4 regions of the Pseudorhodoferax sp. LjRoot39 genome follow, and region 3 is predicted to be linked to each of the others. Evidence: riboswitches for the same ligand, from Rfam matches in the RefSeq annotation. Region 3 holds a riboswitch; each other region holds the start of a gene.
The links. Region 3 has a riboswitch for cobalamin ahead of ACSQ4M_RS23995 (precorrin-3B synthase). Riboswitches for the same ligand answer to the same signal wherever they lie in the genome.

Region 1 (3,666 bases), 420 kb from region 3:
GCGCTGGTTCAGTTCGGCGCCCACTTGAGTCCGACCCACAGCGTGCGGCCACCCGTGTCGTATAGCCGCGCGGTCTCGTACTGCTTGTCGGTGAGGTTGTCCACGCGTGCGCTCAGCGTGAAGTCGCGTGCGACCGGGGTGCTGGCGTGCAGGTTGAACAGCGTGTAGCCGCCCAGTGTGTACACGCTGCCGCCGAAGTCGTCGTACTCGCGGCGCTTGCTGGACAGCTGCGCCTCGGCGCCGAGCGACCATCCGGCGACCTGCGTGTCCGCGCCCAGCGTGGCGAAGCGCTTGGCGCGGCGTGCAAGTTGCCGGTCCTTCTCCAGGTCCCTGGGGTCCTGGAAGTCGACGGAGGCGCGCAGCCGCACATTGGCGATCTGGTGCTGGCCCGCCAGCGTGATGCCCTGGTACTGCGCCCGGTTCACGTTCTGGTAGCAGCCCCAGGACGAGGCGCAGGCACCGGCGCCGTCGATGTAGTCGATCATGTGGCGCACGCGGTTGCGGTAGACCGTCACGCTGGCGCTGCTGGCGCCTTCGGTCCAGCGCAGGCCGGCTTCGATGTTGCGGCCTTCTTCGGGCTGCAGGCTGGCCGAGCCGTATTCGCTGAAACGCTGGTACAGCGTGGGCACCCGGAACGAGGTGCCGGCCGACACGGTCGCACGCAGCGCGCGCGTGATGGCGTAGCCGTAGGCCGCGCTGCCGGTGGTCTTGCCTCCGAACTCGCTGTCGTCGTCGCGGCGCAGGTGCAGCTGCAGCGCATGCGGGCCGGTGTTCAGGCCGTAGCCCAGCGCCAGTGCGTTCTGGCTGCGGTCACGGTCGATCGGGTCGTTGCGCAGGCTGTCCTCGCGGCGCTCCAGCGTGGCCGACCACGTGTGCACGCCAAGGCGGTATTCGTTTTGCCACAGGTAGCCGCGCAGGTCGGTCTCGGTGCGGTAGAAGGACGGCGTGGTGGCGTAGCGCGCGTGCGAATCGGTGAGCTGCAGCCGCGTGCTGTAGGCCTCGGTCCACTGGCTGGACAGGGTCACGCCTGCGGTGCGCAGCCGGTTGTGGGTGCGGTCGTCCTGCGGACTGGCCGGGTTGTAGGAGAAGGAATCGTCGTACTGCGATTCCAGCTGGCTGGCCAGCAGCGTGGCGTCGATCCGGTGCGCCTTGTTGATCTGCAGGCCCAGGCGCGCGTTGCCGGACAGGCGCTCGTAGCCGTCCTTGTCCGGGTTCGTTGCGCTGTCGAAGGCGCCGCGCAGCCGCGCCGGCATGGCGTCGAAGCCGCTGCTGCGCTCCTTGCTCACGCCCAGGGCGTAGTCGATCGCGCTGTCGGTGCCGGCACGGCCGCTGATGCCGCCCTCGGCGCGCCAGCTGCCGTGGCTGCCGCCCCCCACGCCGATGAAGGGCGCGGGCTTGCCGGCCTCGCCCTTCTTCGTGAACAGCTGCACCACGCCGCCGACTGCGTCCGAGCCGTAGACCGCGGCGGCCGGGCCGCGCAGAACCTCGATGCGGTCGAGCTGCGACAGCGGAATCTGCTCCCATTGCACACCGCCGGTGGACTGCGAGTCCAGCCGCACGCCGTCCAGGTAGACCAGCGTGTAGCGCGATTCGGCGCCGCGCACGAACACGCTGGTGGTGCCCCCCGGGCCGCCGCTGCGCGCGAACTGCACGCCGGGCAGGCGCGCCAGCAGGTCGGCCACGCCGATGGCGCCGCTGCGCTCGATGGCTGTGCGGTCGATGATGGACACATCGGCCACGAGGTCGGCCAGTGGCCGGGCGCTGCGCGTGGCGGTGACCACGGTGTCCTGCAACGCAGGCTGGCTTTGCGCCGTGGCAACGAGCGGCCAGCAGGCGGACAGGGCCAGGGGGAGCGCAGCCAGGCGCACGTGGGACGAAGAGAACTTCATGGAAGCAGAACCCGAATAAACCACCCGCGCCAGCTTCCCCGCCGGCGATGGGCACACAGGCTGCGCAGCGCGCAGCCACCTCGTTGGCCGGTATCCGGGCTGGCGGCGCACACTCCAATGCCTTCCCACGAGCAGGGCTCGCAGTGGCGTCGTGATGGAGGAGAAGCCCGTGGAGGGCTTCGGCCGCTTACCGTTGCGGGGGCAGCGCAGGTTAGATGGCGCGTGTGGGGCGGCACCCTCCTGCTTCCCGTTGAACCGCGGCGCGTGAACCACGCCGCGAGCACCAACGGCGCGGATTCTACGGGCCGGCCAAGCCGCGTGCCTCCTACAATGCGCCCCGCCATGGACCAAGCCACGCAAATCCAGCAGATCGCCGAACGCACGGAGCGGCTGCTGGTCCGCCACCGTGAACTGCAGCGCACCAATGCGCTGCTGACCGAGCAGGTCGCGCTGCTCACGCACGAACGCGATTCGCTCAAGTCGCGCCTGGGCGCGGCCCGCGCCCGCATCGACGCCCTGCTCGAACGTCTGCCCGAATCGGTCACGGTCGCACCGGCTCCGGCCTACCGCAAGGACGGCCAGGACGTGGGAGACCTGCCATGAAGCAGATCGAAGCCAAGATCCTCGGCCAGACCTACCTGCTGGGCTGCCCGGACGGCGGTGAGCAGCGCATGCTCGAGGCCGTGCACCGCGTGGACAGCGCCATGTGCGCGATCCGCGACGCCGGCAAGATCCGCGCGCGCGACCGCATCGCGGTGCTGGCCGCGCTGAACCTCGCGTTCGACCAGACCGAGCCGCCTCCCGCGAACACGGCCGGTGTCGCGACCGCCGCGTCTGTGCCCGCCGATGCGCAGCTGGCCGCCATCCTCGCGCAGCTCGACGCGGCGCTGGGTGACGACGGCAGGCTCCTGTAAAGCCTCAACACCGCACTCTGTACGTTCTTTGCGCAACCGAGTCCGCACATTCGTCCTAGAATGAAAGCGTCTGCGGTGCGCACCGGGCTTTTATGTCCTTGAACCAATGCTCATATGAGCACGGGCTTGGAACATTTCCTGGGGAGCGTGAACGTCTCGCGTCAGATGATCCCAACTCCGGGCTGACCTCGCCCACCTGAACCGCCGGTTCAGGCTGCGGCTCGGTGGCACTTGCAGACACCTTTTTCCTCTCCCTCCCCGCCCCCCTTTCCATGTCGCTGGTGCTGGTGATCGAGCTCGTGCTGCTGGGCGTGGGCAGTGGCTTTCTGGCGGGTCTGCTGGGCATCGGCGGCGGCATGCTGATGGTGCCGTTCCTGACCTTCCTGCTGTCCAGGCAGGGCGTGGGAGCCGACCTGGCCGTGAAGATGGCGATCGCCACCTCGATGGCCACCATCATGTTCACCGCGATTGCCAGCGTGCGCGCGCACCACAAGCGCGGCGCGGTGCGCTGGGACATCGTCAAGACGCTCGCACCCGGCATCGTGCTGGGCAGCCTGGTGGCCAGCCTCGGGGTGTTCGCGTTGCTCAAGGGCGCTTACCTGGCGATTTTCTTCGGCCTGTTCGTGGGCTTCTCGGCCACGCAGATGTTCCTGGACAAGAAGCCCAAGCCCACACGCCAGCTGCCCGGCACGCCGGGCCGGCTCGCCGCCGGCGGTGCCATCGGCTTCCTGTCGGGCCTGGTGGGCGCAGGCGGCGGCTTTGTCAGCGTGCCCTTCATGGCCTGGTGCAACGTCGCCATCCACAACGCGGTGGCCACCAGCGCGGCGTTGGGCTTTCCGATCGCCGTGGCCAACGTGGCGGGC
Region 2 (3,666 bases), 330 kb from region 3:
GCCTGGCCGCGGCCCGCGCGCGCGTGCAGGCGCCCGAGGCGTTGCCCTGGTCCGACGCCGTGCTGCAGGCCGCGGGCGCGCTGTGCGTGCAGGCCCAGGTCGACGGCCTGCGTGCCGACCTCGTGCTGCTGCGCGCGGCGCGGGCCTGGGCCGCATGGCAGGGCGAGGCCGAGGTCACGCCCGCGCATGTGCAGGCCGTGGCCGAACTGGCGCTGGTGCACCGCCGCAAGCCCGGCGTGCCGCCGCCTGCGGCTGCGCCGGCTCCTGCACCCCAGGCCGAACGGCCGCAGTCGAACGGCCGCGACGGCGCGGCCTGGGGCCCCAGCGCAGACGCCGCGGACTGGGGCGCCATGCCGCCCGAGCCCGTGGGCACCGTGCACCTGTCCGTGCCCGAACTGCTGCCCACCGGCAGGGAGGCCGCCGCAAAAAAAGCCTGAGCCTTCGCGCCGACGCCGCACCCGGCCTGGCGGCGGGGCGCATGCCCGGCGCGAAGGCACAAACCGCGAACCCGCCGCAGCGCGGCCCCGCCACGGGTGGCTGGAACTGGCCGGCCACCTTCGCCGCGCGCGGCGCCGCGCCGCTGGCGCTGGCGCACCTGCGCCGCCGGCCGCAGCCGCCCTCCAGCGAGCGGCTGCACTGCTTCGTGCTCGACTGCTCGGGCTCGATGGCCACCGGCGGCGCGCTTGCGCGCGCCAAGGGCGTGCTGCTCGCGCTCATGGAACAGGCCTACCGCCGGCGCGAGCGCGTGGCGCTGCTGTGCTTTTCCGGCACGCGCGTGGAACTGCGCCTGCCGCCGCGCAAGGCCGCAGCCTGGAACGACGACTGGGTGAACGCCATCGGCGCGGGCGGCGGCACGCCACTGGGCCCGGCCATCGCGCAGGCGGCACGACTGCTGGCCCGGGGTGGCGGCGAGGGCTGGCTCTGGCTGCTGACCGACGGCCGTTCGCGCGACTGGCCCGCGCGTCCTGCCGAGGCCGCGCAACTGCGCGTGGTCGATTTCGAGCAGGGCCGCCTGCGGTTGGGCCGCGCGCAGGCGCTGGCGCGGGCCTGGGGCGCAGAGTGCCTGCGCGCCGAGGATTGGTCCTGAAGACCGGCCCCGGTGGCCGGCGGAACGCCCTGGCTGCCCTGGAGCAGCAGCGCCTTCAAGCGGGCGAGTGCAGCCGCGCCGTGAACCATCGGCCACGCGTGCGGCCCGCCAGCATCTTGGCGCCCCACAGCACGCCCAGGTCGACCAGTGGCTCCAGCAGCACCACGCCCATGTAGGCCACGCCGAAACTGCCAACCTCGGCCAGCGTGTCCGCACCCACACCATGGCCGTACAGCGCCCAGAACGCCACCCACAGCACGATGCCGCCCTGGTAGGCCAGCGACAGCGCGAGCGCCTGGCGGTACTGGATGTCGACATAGGCCGTGCGCGCCGGGATGATGCGCTGCGCAAGCTGGTGGATGGCATAGAGCGGCACCAGCAGCGTGGTCACGTTCATGCCGTACTGCGGCAGGTCGGCCGGCGCGAAGAGCAGGCCCTGCGCCAGCAGGCCAGCCGCCAGGCCGATGGCGGTGGCGCCCGCGCCGAACAGCAGCAGCAGCGTGGAGCCCAGGATCAGGTGCACTTCGGACACGCCCACGGGCGCGTGCGGGAACACCTCGAAGAAGCAGAACACGGCCAGCGTGGTCAGCACGCTGCGCGCCGCCAGCGCGGCCCAGCCGCCGCGGTGGGCGTCGGCGCGCGCGTCCTGGCGCGCCATGAAGGCGGTGAGGCCGAAGGCGGCGGCGGCCGTGGCGTAGCTCAGGGTGATCTTGGCGGCGTCGACGACGCCGGGTTCGATGTGCATGCGGGTTTCCTTTCGGGGAGAGAACCGCGCCGCCTGCTGTGACAGCAACGCCCGCCGCGGCACGCGCATGCGCAGGCGCCGCTGTCAGCACCCCGCAGACGGCCGGCTTGTGCATGCGGGGCATGCACGAACGCGCCAGGCCGGTCTCCGGGCTCGCAAGGGGCAGAGAAGGCTCTGCCGGCGCCGCGTCTTCCCAGGCCCGTCGCGCATCTGCGCTGGCAGACCACGTGCGAACCCAGTGACGGCCCGCCCGGCAGCTGGTGCCAGGGGGCGATCGGCGTTGTCGCTTGCTTACCGTTGCGGGGGCAGCCGGGGCCTGGGCTGCATCGCTGCGCCTTCACCCCGTTCCCGTTTACTCCACATGCAGGGCATGCGGACACCTGTCGCACGGATGCCCGCGGAACAGGTTCCGAGGGCGCGCGGAGTATAGCCAGCACACCGCGGGCCGCGGCTGAGCTGGTGGGCATACTGCGCGCATGCCCGCGCAGCCGCCCCCACCGCACCTCATCCGCTTCAACAAACCCTACGGCGTGCTGAGCCAGTTCCGGTCCGAAGGGCGCTGGCGCGGTCTGGAGGACTTCATCGACCTGCCTGGCGTGTATGCAGCAGGGCGGCTGGACGCCGACAGCGAAGGCCTGCTGCTGCTGACCAGCGACGGCAAGCTGCAGGCGCGCATCGCCGATCCGCGCTTCAAGCTCGAGAAAACCTACTGGGTGCAGGTCGAAGGGGTGCCCGACGAGGAAGCGCTGGCGGCCTGGCGCAAGGGCATCACTCTCAACGACGGCCTGACGCTGCCTGCCAGGGCGCGGCTGCTGCCTGCCGCCCCGGTGCTGTGGGAGCGCGACCCGCCGATCCGCGTGCGCAAGGCGATTCCCACGTCGTGGGTCGAACTGGCGATCACCGAGGGCCGCAACCGCCAGGTGCGCCGCATGACGGCGGCCGCCGGCTTTCCCACGCTGCGGCTGGTGCGTGCGGCCATCGGGCCGCACACGCTGGAGGGACTGGCCGTGGGCACCTGGCAGCCGGTGACGCAGCCGGTGATGCAGCCGTAGAGAGAACGTGTCGGGCGTCCTGCGCTTTCGTCACCGTGTGTTCACGATGGCGCGCGGGCTCTGCCTGGGTCAATTTGCCCCACTGGAGGCCAGAGGCGCCAGCGTGCCGGCCACCTTATGATCGCCGCCCATGCAATTGCTGCGCCGCTCCACGCTGCTGGCCCGCCTCGTTCTGGCGTGGTTCGTGCTGGCCATGGGCGTGGCGATCGCCTCGCCTCTGGTGCAGCCGCAGGCCATGGAACTGGTCTGCACGGCCAGCGGCGGCGTGAAGCTGGTGGCGCTGGGCGACGATGCGCAGGACGGTGCCGCCGTGCACCACACCCTGGATTGCCCGATGTGCCTGGCGGCCACCTTGCCGCCGGCGCCGTACCGGGCCCCCTGCGCCGCGCCGCAGCCGCTGGCCCATGCACTGCAGCCTTCGGTGGCCGCGCACATCGCGGCGCTGGTCGGCGCGCCGCTGCCGCCACGCGGCCCTCCCTCCCTGGTCTGAGCCCCCGCCGCGACGCGTGAGGCCCGCGAGGGCACGCGATCGCGCTCCTGTGCAGTGCCGCCGCGTTGGCGAACGGCCTGCGCGACCAGTCCCTGCTTCCCCGAGGTTGTGCCGTGTTCCACGCATTCCGCCCCTTTCGCCGCCGCACGCCGCGGCTTCTTGCCGGCTGTGCCGCGCTGGCCATGGTGCCTTCTGCCGGTGCGCAGGACGCGGCCGACTCCATGCTGACGCTGGGCACCGTCACCATCCACGCCAATCCTGCGGGCCCGCTGCCCGCGCGCAACGTGTTCAG
Region 3 (3,666 bases):
GCGGTCGGCGCGCACGCTCATGAGTTCGGGGTCGCCGGGGCCCAGCCCGGCGCACAGGATGCGGCCCATCAGATTTCCTCGCGGCTGGCCAGCGCGTTGATGGCGGCCACCGTGATGGCCGAGCCGCCCAGGCGCCCGTCCACGACGATGGCGGGCACGGGCAGCGTGTCCATGAGCGCGGCCTTGGATTCGGCCGCGCCGACGAAGCCGACCGGGCAACCCACGATGGCCGCCGGCCGTGGACAGCGCGGGTCCTGCAGCAGGTTGAGCAGGTGGAACAGGGCGGTCGGCGCGTTGCCGATGGCCACCACGGCACCGGCCAGCAGCGGGCGCCACAGCTCCACCGCGGCAGCGCTGCGCGTCGTCCCGAGCCGGGCCGCGATGGCCGGCACCTCGGGGTCGTGCAGCGTGCAGACGATGCGGTTGCCGGCCGGCAGCCGCGTGCGCGTGATGCCTTCGCTGACCATGCGCGCATCGCACAGGATGGGCGCGCCGGCTTCGAGCGCGGCACGCGCGGCCTCGGCCGCGCCGGCGGAAAAGCGGATGTGGGGCGCGAGCTCGACCATGCCGGCGGCATGGACCATGCGCACGGCCACCATCTCCTCGGCGGGCGAGAAGCGCGCGAGCGCGGCTTCGGCGCGGATGATGGCGAACGAGGCGCGGTAGATGGCGGCGCCGTCGGCCTCAAAGCGGTGGGGTGTCGGTGGCCTCATGGGGCGGGGCGTCTTGTGTTGTCGTGGTGGTGCCCCATGCATGGGCGAGATGGGAAGCGAGTGCGTCGGCGCGCAGGGCGCGCCGGTCCGGTGGCGCCGAGGCCTTGCCATGGCGGACCAGGTCGTAGCCCGCGGGCGTGGCGACCAGCGTCACCGTGGGCTCGGCATGCGCGCAGCCCTTGCTGCAACCGGAGACATGCAGCAGGCCATGCGCGGGCACGAGGCGGGCCAGTGCGCGGGCCAGCGGGCGTGTCGGGCCCGCCGCCTGGCGGCAGCCCTCGGTGCCGCTGCAGGCCACGACGCGCAGCAGCGGGTCGGCCGGATCGGTCAGCAGCCCGGGCAGCGCCGACGCGCTGCGCGCGCCTTCGACCAGCAGCATGCGCCAGGGCGTGAGGCGCAGGTCGCCCTGTTCCGCCAGGTGGGCCAGGCTGTCGGCCTGCAGCTGTCCGAACGCGGCGGCCACCAGCCAGCCGCCCGGCGCCGGCCCCGGTTGCGGCCTGGTGCCGGTGCGTTGCGGCAAAGGGGCGGGTTGGAAGCCGGGCGGCGGCGCGGCAGCGGCGCCGCGGGCGAGCCAGTGCGCAAGTGCCATGGCAAGGGGCACGGCGTCGTGCGGCGTGGCGCGGGCCAGCAGCGGCACACGGTCGGCGCGCACGACGAGGCCCTGGCCGTCGCGCTCGATGCGGACGTGGGCGGGCGTGGCGCGCAGCGCGGGCGTGGTGCCGCAGTCCACCGCGAAGCCGAACTTGGCCGGCAGCGCCGGTGCGCCGGGCGCCGCCAGGGCCCGGGCGAGCGCCTCGGCAAGCGCCAGCGTGGCGTCGCCCGGCGCCCAGAAGGGCGTGACGACGATGTTGCGGCGCTGCTCCGCTGCGGCATCGGCGTCGACCAGGTCCAGTGCCTGCAAGCCTGCGAGCAGCTCCGGGTGGCTGGCCTGCGCCACGCCGCGCAGCTGCAGGTTGGCGCGGCGCGTGAGTTCGAGCGGGCCCCGGGCGTGCGCCGCGGCGAGCTGCGCGATGCCGGCGGCCTGCGCGCGCGTGAGCCGCCCCGCATGCGGCCGCACGCGCACGATCCAGCCATCGCCCGAGGCCATGGGCCGCAGCGCGCCGGGGCACCAGCCATGGACGGTGGGTGGGGGAGCGGCAGGTGCCGGTGCCGGCGTGGCCGAAGGCTTGCGCATCTGTCCTCTTGAACGGTACGGGCCGGGGCCCGGGGCTGCCGTGCGTGGCAAGAGGGGATGCGGTCGGATGGCTTCAGGTCGTGCGCAGCCATGGGACCTGCATCGCCCACCGCAACGCCAGCTCGGAACAACAGGCCGGTCTCCGGGCTTGCGAGTTCCGGGCGTCTGTCGCGACGCTCGACGCTGGCGGCAACCTTCCCAGGTGCACCGACCCAGTGGTTGTGTTTGCCGCTTGCTTCTCGCACACCGTTGCGGGGGCAGCGCCGGCATCGTGCGGGCCCGAAGGCGCGCACACCGGCTTCCCGTTTAACCCGACGCGCTTGTGTCGCCGGGCACCTGTTGCAGCGGCGGATGGTAGCAGCCCGGCCGCTCAGCCTGGGGCATCGGTGTCGTTCTTGCGCAGCCCGCGGATGTTCATGGCCGCCAGGCCCAGCTGCAGCGCGACCAGCGCCCAGCCACTGGTGTGCACGCCCCAGACCACCCACAGCACGTTGCTGAGCAGGAACACCCAGAAGCCATAAGCGCGCCGCTGTTCGGAGGCCGAGGCGACGAGCCAGGCGGCGGCGAGGGAGGCGGCCATGGCGGGCCACTGGAGGAGGTCGATGAGGTCCATGGTGGATGGCGCTGTGGGGGCAAAGTGGAGCAGCCACCCTAGCGCCGGCGCGCGGTGCCCGCATGTCGCGCAGAAGCCAGCCTGCAGGTAGGACGCCTGCCGACCCTGCGCCGCGGGCTGCCGGTGGCGGAGCGCCTGGATCTTCAGCACGGCCGAGGCGCGCGCGCTCGGCCTGGTGGGCGGCGTCGTGGATGGAGGCCTGCGGCTTGTAGCCCCGCCACGCGGGTCGGCCGGCCGGCGCCGACGCCGCTGCCAAAATCCCCCCGATGCACCAAGAGCCCGATTTCTTCCAGAACCTGCGCGCCGAGTTCTCCAGCTGGCGCCTGTGGCTCGACCGCGCGATCGTGCTGGGCTATGCAATCGCCGCCGGGCTCTTCGTCGTGGGTTTCACCGTGGCGGCCGAATGGGCCTTCGGCTGGTTCGAGCGCCTGCACCATGCCCAGCCCTGGGCCGTGCTGCTGTGGACGCCCGCGCTGACCGCCGGCATCGTCTGGGCCACGCGGCGCTGGTTTCCCGGCGCCGGCGGCTCGGGCATCCCGCAGATCAAGGCCGCGCTCGACCCCGCCGTGCTGCCCGGGCAGCGCGGCCTGTTCGCCTCGCTGCGCCTGACCCTGGCCAAGATCGGGCTGGGCGTCGCAGGCTTCGCGGCGGGCCTGTCGATCGGGCGCGAAGGCCCCTCGGTGCAGGTGGCCGCCGGCGTCATGCAGCACGCGCGGCGCTGGTTGTCGCCCGGCAGCCAGATCGACACGCGGGCACTGCTGATCGCCGGCGGCGCCGCCGGCATCGCGGCGGCCTTCAATGCGCCGCTGGCGGGCGTGGTGTTCGCCATCGAGGAGCTCTCGGGCCGGCTCGAGGCGCGTGCCAGCGGCCTCATCATCACGGGCATCGTGCTGGCCGGCCTGGTCGGCGTCTCGGCCTTCGGCAACACCAGCTACTTCGGCATCATCCGCGTGCCGGCGCTGGGCTGGGACCTGTTCGGGCCCGGCCTGCTGGTGGCGCTGGCCAGCGGCGTGGCGGGCGGCCTGTTCGCGCGTCTGATGATCGCCTCGCTGACCGGATCGCCGCAGCGCCTGAACCGGTGGCGCGCACGCTGGCCGGTGCGCTTCGCGGCCGCCGGCGGGCTGCTGGTGGCCGCCATCGGCCTGGCCACCGGCGGTGCCACCTTC
Region 4 (3,666 bases), 340 kb from region 3:
GTAGCGGTACATGCGCTGTACCTTGTCGGTGTTGAGCGTGGCGGCCGCGCCCTTGTCGCGCATGTCGAAGTGGTAGTAGCCGCTGGCGAAGGCGTCGAGCACCCGGCCGCGCAGCTGCAGCGCGCGCGCCAGGTCCAGGTTGCCGTTGAACTCGATACCGCGCGCCACGATGTCGGCGGCGTTATTGGCGTAGTCCGAGGTGTTGGTCGTGGGCCCGCGCGAGACCGTGGTGATGCGGTCGGAGATGGTGTTCTGGAACAGCGCCGTGTCCAGCCGCCAGCCGGCCGCCTGCAGCGTCGCGCCAACCTCGATCTGCCGGCTGGTCTCGGGCTTGAGGTTGGCGTTGCCGAAGATGCGGCCGCCGCCCACGGCCGTGAAGTCCGACGCCAGCTCCGTGGCCGTGGGCGCACGGAAGCCCGTGGAGGCGCCAGCACGCAGGTTCAGCAACTCGGAGGCCTTCCAGGTCGCACCCATGGACCAGGTGTGGGTGTCGTACTTGCGCGTGGTGCTCACGGCCAGCGGCAGGTTGGGCGTGGCGTCGAAACGCGTCTGGCCCCAGGTCTTGCGCAGCCCGGCGCGCAGGGTGAGCCGGTCGTCCAGCAGGGTTTGCGCGTCCTCGAAGTACAGCGCGTGCACCTCTTCGGTCTGGTTGTTGTCGTAGGGCGCGACCTGGCCGCTGGGGCCGCCGGGCAGGGCCACGCGCTCGCGGTTGGAGCGCAGCCGGCTCTTCTCCCAGTCCAGGCCCAGCAGCAGGTCGTTGCCCTGGCCGAGCTTGAAGCGCGGCTGCAGGCGCAGGCCGCTCACATCCAGCGTGCGCTTGTTGTAGTCGCGCGAGGTGCCGGGCACGGCGGCCGTGCCCGAGCGGACCACGGGCGAGGCCCAGTTGAATTCGTCCACGTCGCTGAGGTCGTAGGCCTGGGCCATCCAGCGCACGCGCTGGTCGGCCGTGGCGCCTTCGTAGGTGAGGTCCAGCGAGCGGTTGTCGCGGTTGTCGCGGCTGTGGACGTTGGCACCCGATCCGCGGAAGCCCGCGTTGTAGATGCCGTCGGTGCGCAGCTGCAGCTGCACGCGGTGGTGGTCGGCCAGTTGCCAGCCCAGCGCGCCGCTGGCGCCGCGGCGCTCCCAGCCGGTGTTGGCCATGGTGGTGCCGCCCTTGCCGGAGTCGTAGTCGTCGCGCGCGCCGCCACTGAAGCCGATGTACCAGTCGAACTTGTTGCTGGCGCCTGCCGTCTGCGCGTGGGCGCGCCACAAGCCCCAGGAGCCGGCCGTGAGGTCTACGCTGGAGCCCGGCTGGGTCGCGCCGGTCTTCATGATGATGTTGACCACGCCGCCCATGTTCTGGCTGCCGTAGACCACGGAGCCCGGGCCGCGCACGATCTCGATGCGCTCCACGTCGGACGGGCTCAGCTTGGACAGGTTGGCCGTGCCGGCGCGGCGGCCGTTCACGAGCACCAGCACCTGGCTGCGGAAGTCGCGGCCCTGGCCGTCGGTGGCGGCGCCGCGGATGTTCATCGAGGTCTGGGCCGCGGTCCATTCGCTCAGGAAGCCCACGGCGTTCTCGGCCAGCAGGTCGGTGACCGAACGCGCGCTGGAACGCGCGATGGTGTCCTGGTCAATGGTCTGCGTGGTGGCTGCGATGCGGCTGCGGTCCTCGGGCCGGGCCGTGGCCGTGACGAAGACCTCGTTCAAGGCACCGGATGCCGGTGCCTCGGTCTGGGCCTGGGCGGGGCCGCACAGGGCCAGCGCGGTGGCGAGCCAGGAGGAGGAAGACAGGAATCCACGGCGGGCAGCCGTGCGCGGACGTGGGATGGGGTGGCGCATGCGTCGTGACGTTCTGGCCCCGCTCTCCCGCAGGGCCGATCCATGAACACACCGCGCACGCAGCCAGCACGACCCGGGCCACGCCACCGGGGCGCAGGCCAGCGTCGGACCAACGCACGCCCGCGGTGTCCGAGTCGATTGCCAAGGCCGGTATCCGGGCTCGCGGAGCGGCGCATGGCGCCAGGCCTCCCGCCTTCCCACGCCCGAGGGCGCAGTGGCTGCCGGCACATGCCGGCATGGGGGGCTTCGATCCGCTGACCGTTGCGGGGGCAGCGCAGGCTTTTCACCTGCTTCCCGTTTGACCACCGGCCCTGCGGCCGGCGGCACCTTGCAACCGGGGCGCGGCGCCCTCCTGTGCGGAGGGGCGCCGCGGCCCGCGCGGATTATCGTCCAGCGGCGCGCGCAGCCCTGTCGCCATAACAGCCTTGTTATGCCCGACATGGCCTGGGCGTGGCTGTTGCCATGGCGCACCGCTTCCTAGACTGCCTGCAACAGCCATCCCTAGGAGCCCCCACGATGCAACGCCGCCAACTGCTCACCCTGGCCACCGCCGCCGCCCTGCCCGCGTTCAGCTTCGCGCAGGGCGGCAAGCCGCAGCCGCTCAAGTTCACGCTGGACTTCCGCATCTCGGGCCAGGTGGCGCCCTTCTTCGTCGCGCTGGCCAAGGGCTATTACGCGCAGGAGGGCCTGGCGCCCAGCTTCGACGTGGGCAGCGGCTCGGTCGCCGCGATCACGCGCGTGGCCAGCGGCGCCTACGACATGGGCTTCGGCGACATCTCCGCGCTGATGGAGTTCCAGGCCGCGCAGGGGCCGCTGGTGCAGGCCGTCTACCAGTACTACAACCGCGCGCCCTTCGTGATCATCGCGCGCAAGGACCGCGGCGTGAGCGACTTCAAAAGCCTGGCCGGCAAGCGCATCGCGGCGGCAGCCGTGGAGTCCACGCGGCGCGCCTGGCCGATCGCGGCCCGGCATGCCGGCATGAAGGCCGACGCCTTCGAGTGGGTCACGACCGACTTCTCGCAGCGCGACAACGTGATCGTGCGTGGCGACGTGGACGGCGCGACCTACTTCCACGATTCGGCGCTGTCGCTGTTCCAGCGCGTGGACCCGGCGCAGCTGGCCGTGCTCTCCTACGCCGACATCGGCGCCAGCCTCTACGGCAACGCCATCCTGAGTTCGAACAAGCTTGCCAGCGAGAAGCCCGAGGTGGTGCGCGCCTTCCTGCGCGCCACCAACCGCGGCGTGCAGGATGCGCTGGCCGATCCGCTGGCCGCCATGGCCTTCGTCAAGCAGCGCGAACCCATGGTCGACGAGAAGCTGGAGGCCCAGCGCTTTGCGCTGACGGCCCAGTACATGGTCACGGCCGACACGCGCGCCCATGGCCTGGGCGCGGTGCGGCCCGAGCTGCTGGCGCGCCAGACCGAGGAGATCACGCAGACCTTCGGGCTCAAGACGGCGCCGGTGGCGGCCCAGGTGTTCAACGCGGGCTTCCTGCCGTCGGCAGCCGAGCGGGCTGTCAAGGTCTGAGCATGGACGACCTCAACGAGGCCGATGGCCGCTACCTGCGCCAGGCCATCGCCCTGTCGGCCATCGGCAGCGCGCGCGGCAACCGCCCGTTCGGCGCGGTGGTCGTGGGCGCCGATGGCCGGCTGCTGGCCGAGGCCCACAACGACAACGCCGCCACCGGCGACTGCACGGCCCATGCCGAGGTCAACGCGCTGCGCCAACTCCAACGCGAGGCCATGGCCGGCGCGACCATGTACGCGTCGGGCGAGCCCTGTGTGATGTGCGCGGGCGCGATCTTCTGGAGCGGCATCCGCCGCGTGGTGTTCGGCATCGACGCGG

Region 1: another riboswitch for cobalamin. It lies ahead of ACSQ4M_RS25920 (TonB-dependent receptor domain-containing protein); the one in region 3 lies ahead of ACSQ4M_RS23995 (precorrin-3B synthase).
Region 2: another riboswitch for cobalamin. It lies ahead of ACSQ4M_RS25565 (energy-coupling factor ABC transporter permease); the one in region 3 lies ahead of ACSQ4M_RS23995 (precorrin-3B synthase).
Region 4: another riboswitch for cobalamin. It lies ahead of ACSQ4M_RS25610 (TonB-dependent receptor); the one in region 3 lies ahead of ACSQ4M_RS23995 (precorrin-3B synthase).

The regions. Positions count from the first base shown of each region.
Region 1 is NZ_CAXUQL020000001.1:5,578,184-5,581,849, forward strand. Features, by position in the region: gene ACSQ4M_RS25915 (cobyrinate a,c-diamide synthase) at 1-24, opposite strand, end outside; gene ACSQ4M_RS25920 (TonB-dependent receptor domain-containing protein) at 9-1,889, opposite strand; cobalamin riboswitch at 1,958-2,192, opposite strand; gene ACSQ4M_RS25925 (cell division protein ZapB) at 2,232-2,492, shown strand; gene ACSQ4M_RS25930 (cell division protein ZapA) at 2,489-2,803, shown strand; RNA gene ssrS (6S RNA) at 2,868-3,047, shown strand; gene ACSQ4M_RS25940 (sulfite exporter TauE/SafE family protein) at 3,076-3,666, shown strand, end outside.
Region 2 is NZ_CAXUQL020000001.1:5,488,552-5,492,217, reverse strand. Features, by position in the region: gene ACSQ4M_RS25575 (ATP-binding protein) at 1-437, shown strand, start outside; gene ACSQ4M_RS25570 (vWA domain-containing protein) at 479-1,087, shown strand; gene ACSQ4M_RS25565 (energy-coupling factor ABC transporter permease) at 1,143-1,832, opposite strand; cobalamin riboswitch at 1,954-2,231, opposite strand; gene ACSQ4M_RS25560 (pseudouridine synthase) at 2,309-2,884, shown strand; gene ACSQ4M_RS25555 (DUF2946 family protein) at 3,015-3,374, shown strand; gene ACSQ4M_RS25550 (TonB-dependent receptor) at 3,557-3,666, shown strand, end outside.
Region 3 is NZ_CAXUQL020000001.1:5,158,411-5,162,076, reverse strand. Features, by position in the region: gene ACSQ4M_RS24005 (precorrin-2 C(20)-methyltransferase) at 1-69, opposite strand, end outside; gene ACSQ4M_RS24000 (precorrin-8X methylmutase) at 69-713, opposite strand; gene ACSQ4M_RS23995 (precorrin-3B synthase) at 685-1,887, opposite strand; cobalamin riboswitch at 2,004-2,242, opposite strand; gene ACSQ4M_RS23990 (hypothetical protein) at 2,258-2,500, opposite strand; gene ACSQ4M_RS23985 (chloride channel protein) at 2,767-3,666, shown strand, end outside.
Region 4 is NZ_CAXUQL020000001.1:5,503,159-5,506,824, forward strand. Features, by position in the region: gene ACSQ4M_RS25610 (TonB-dependent receptor) at 1-1,821, opposite strand, end outside; cobalamin riboswitch at 1,950-2,166, opposite strand; gene ACSQ4M_RS25615 (ABC transporter substrate-binding protein) at 2,338-3,348, shown strand; gene ACSQ4M_RS25620 (nucleoside deaminase) at 3,351-3,666, shown strand, end outside.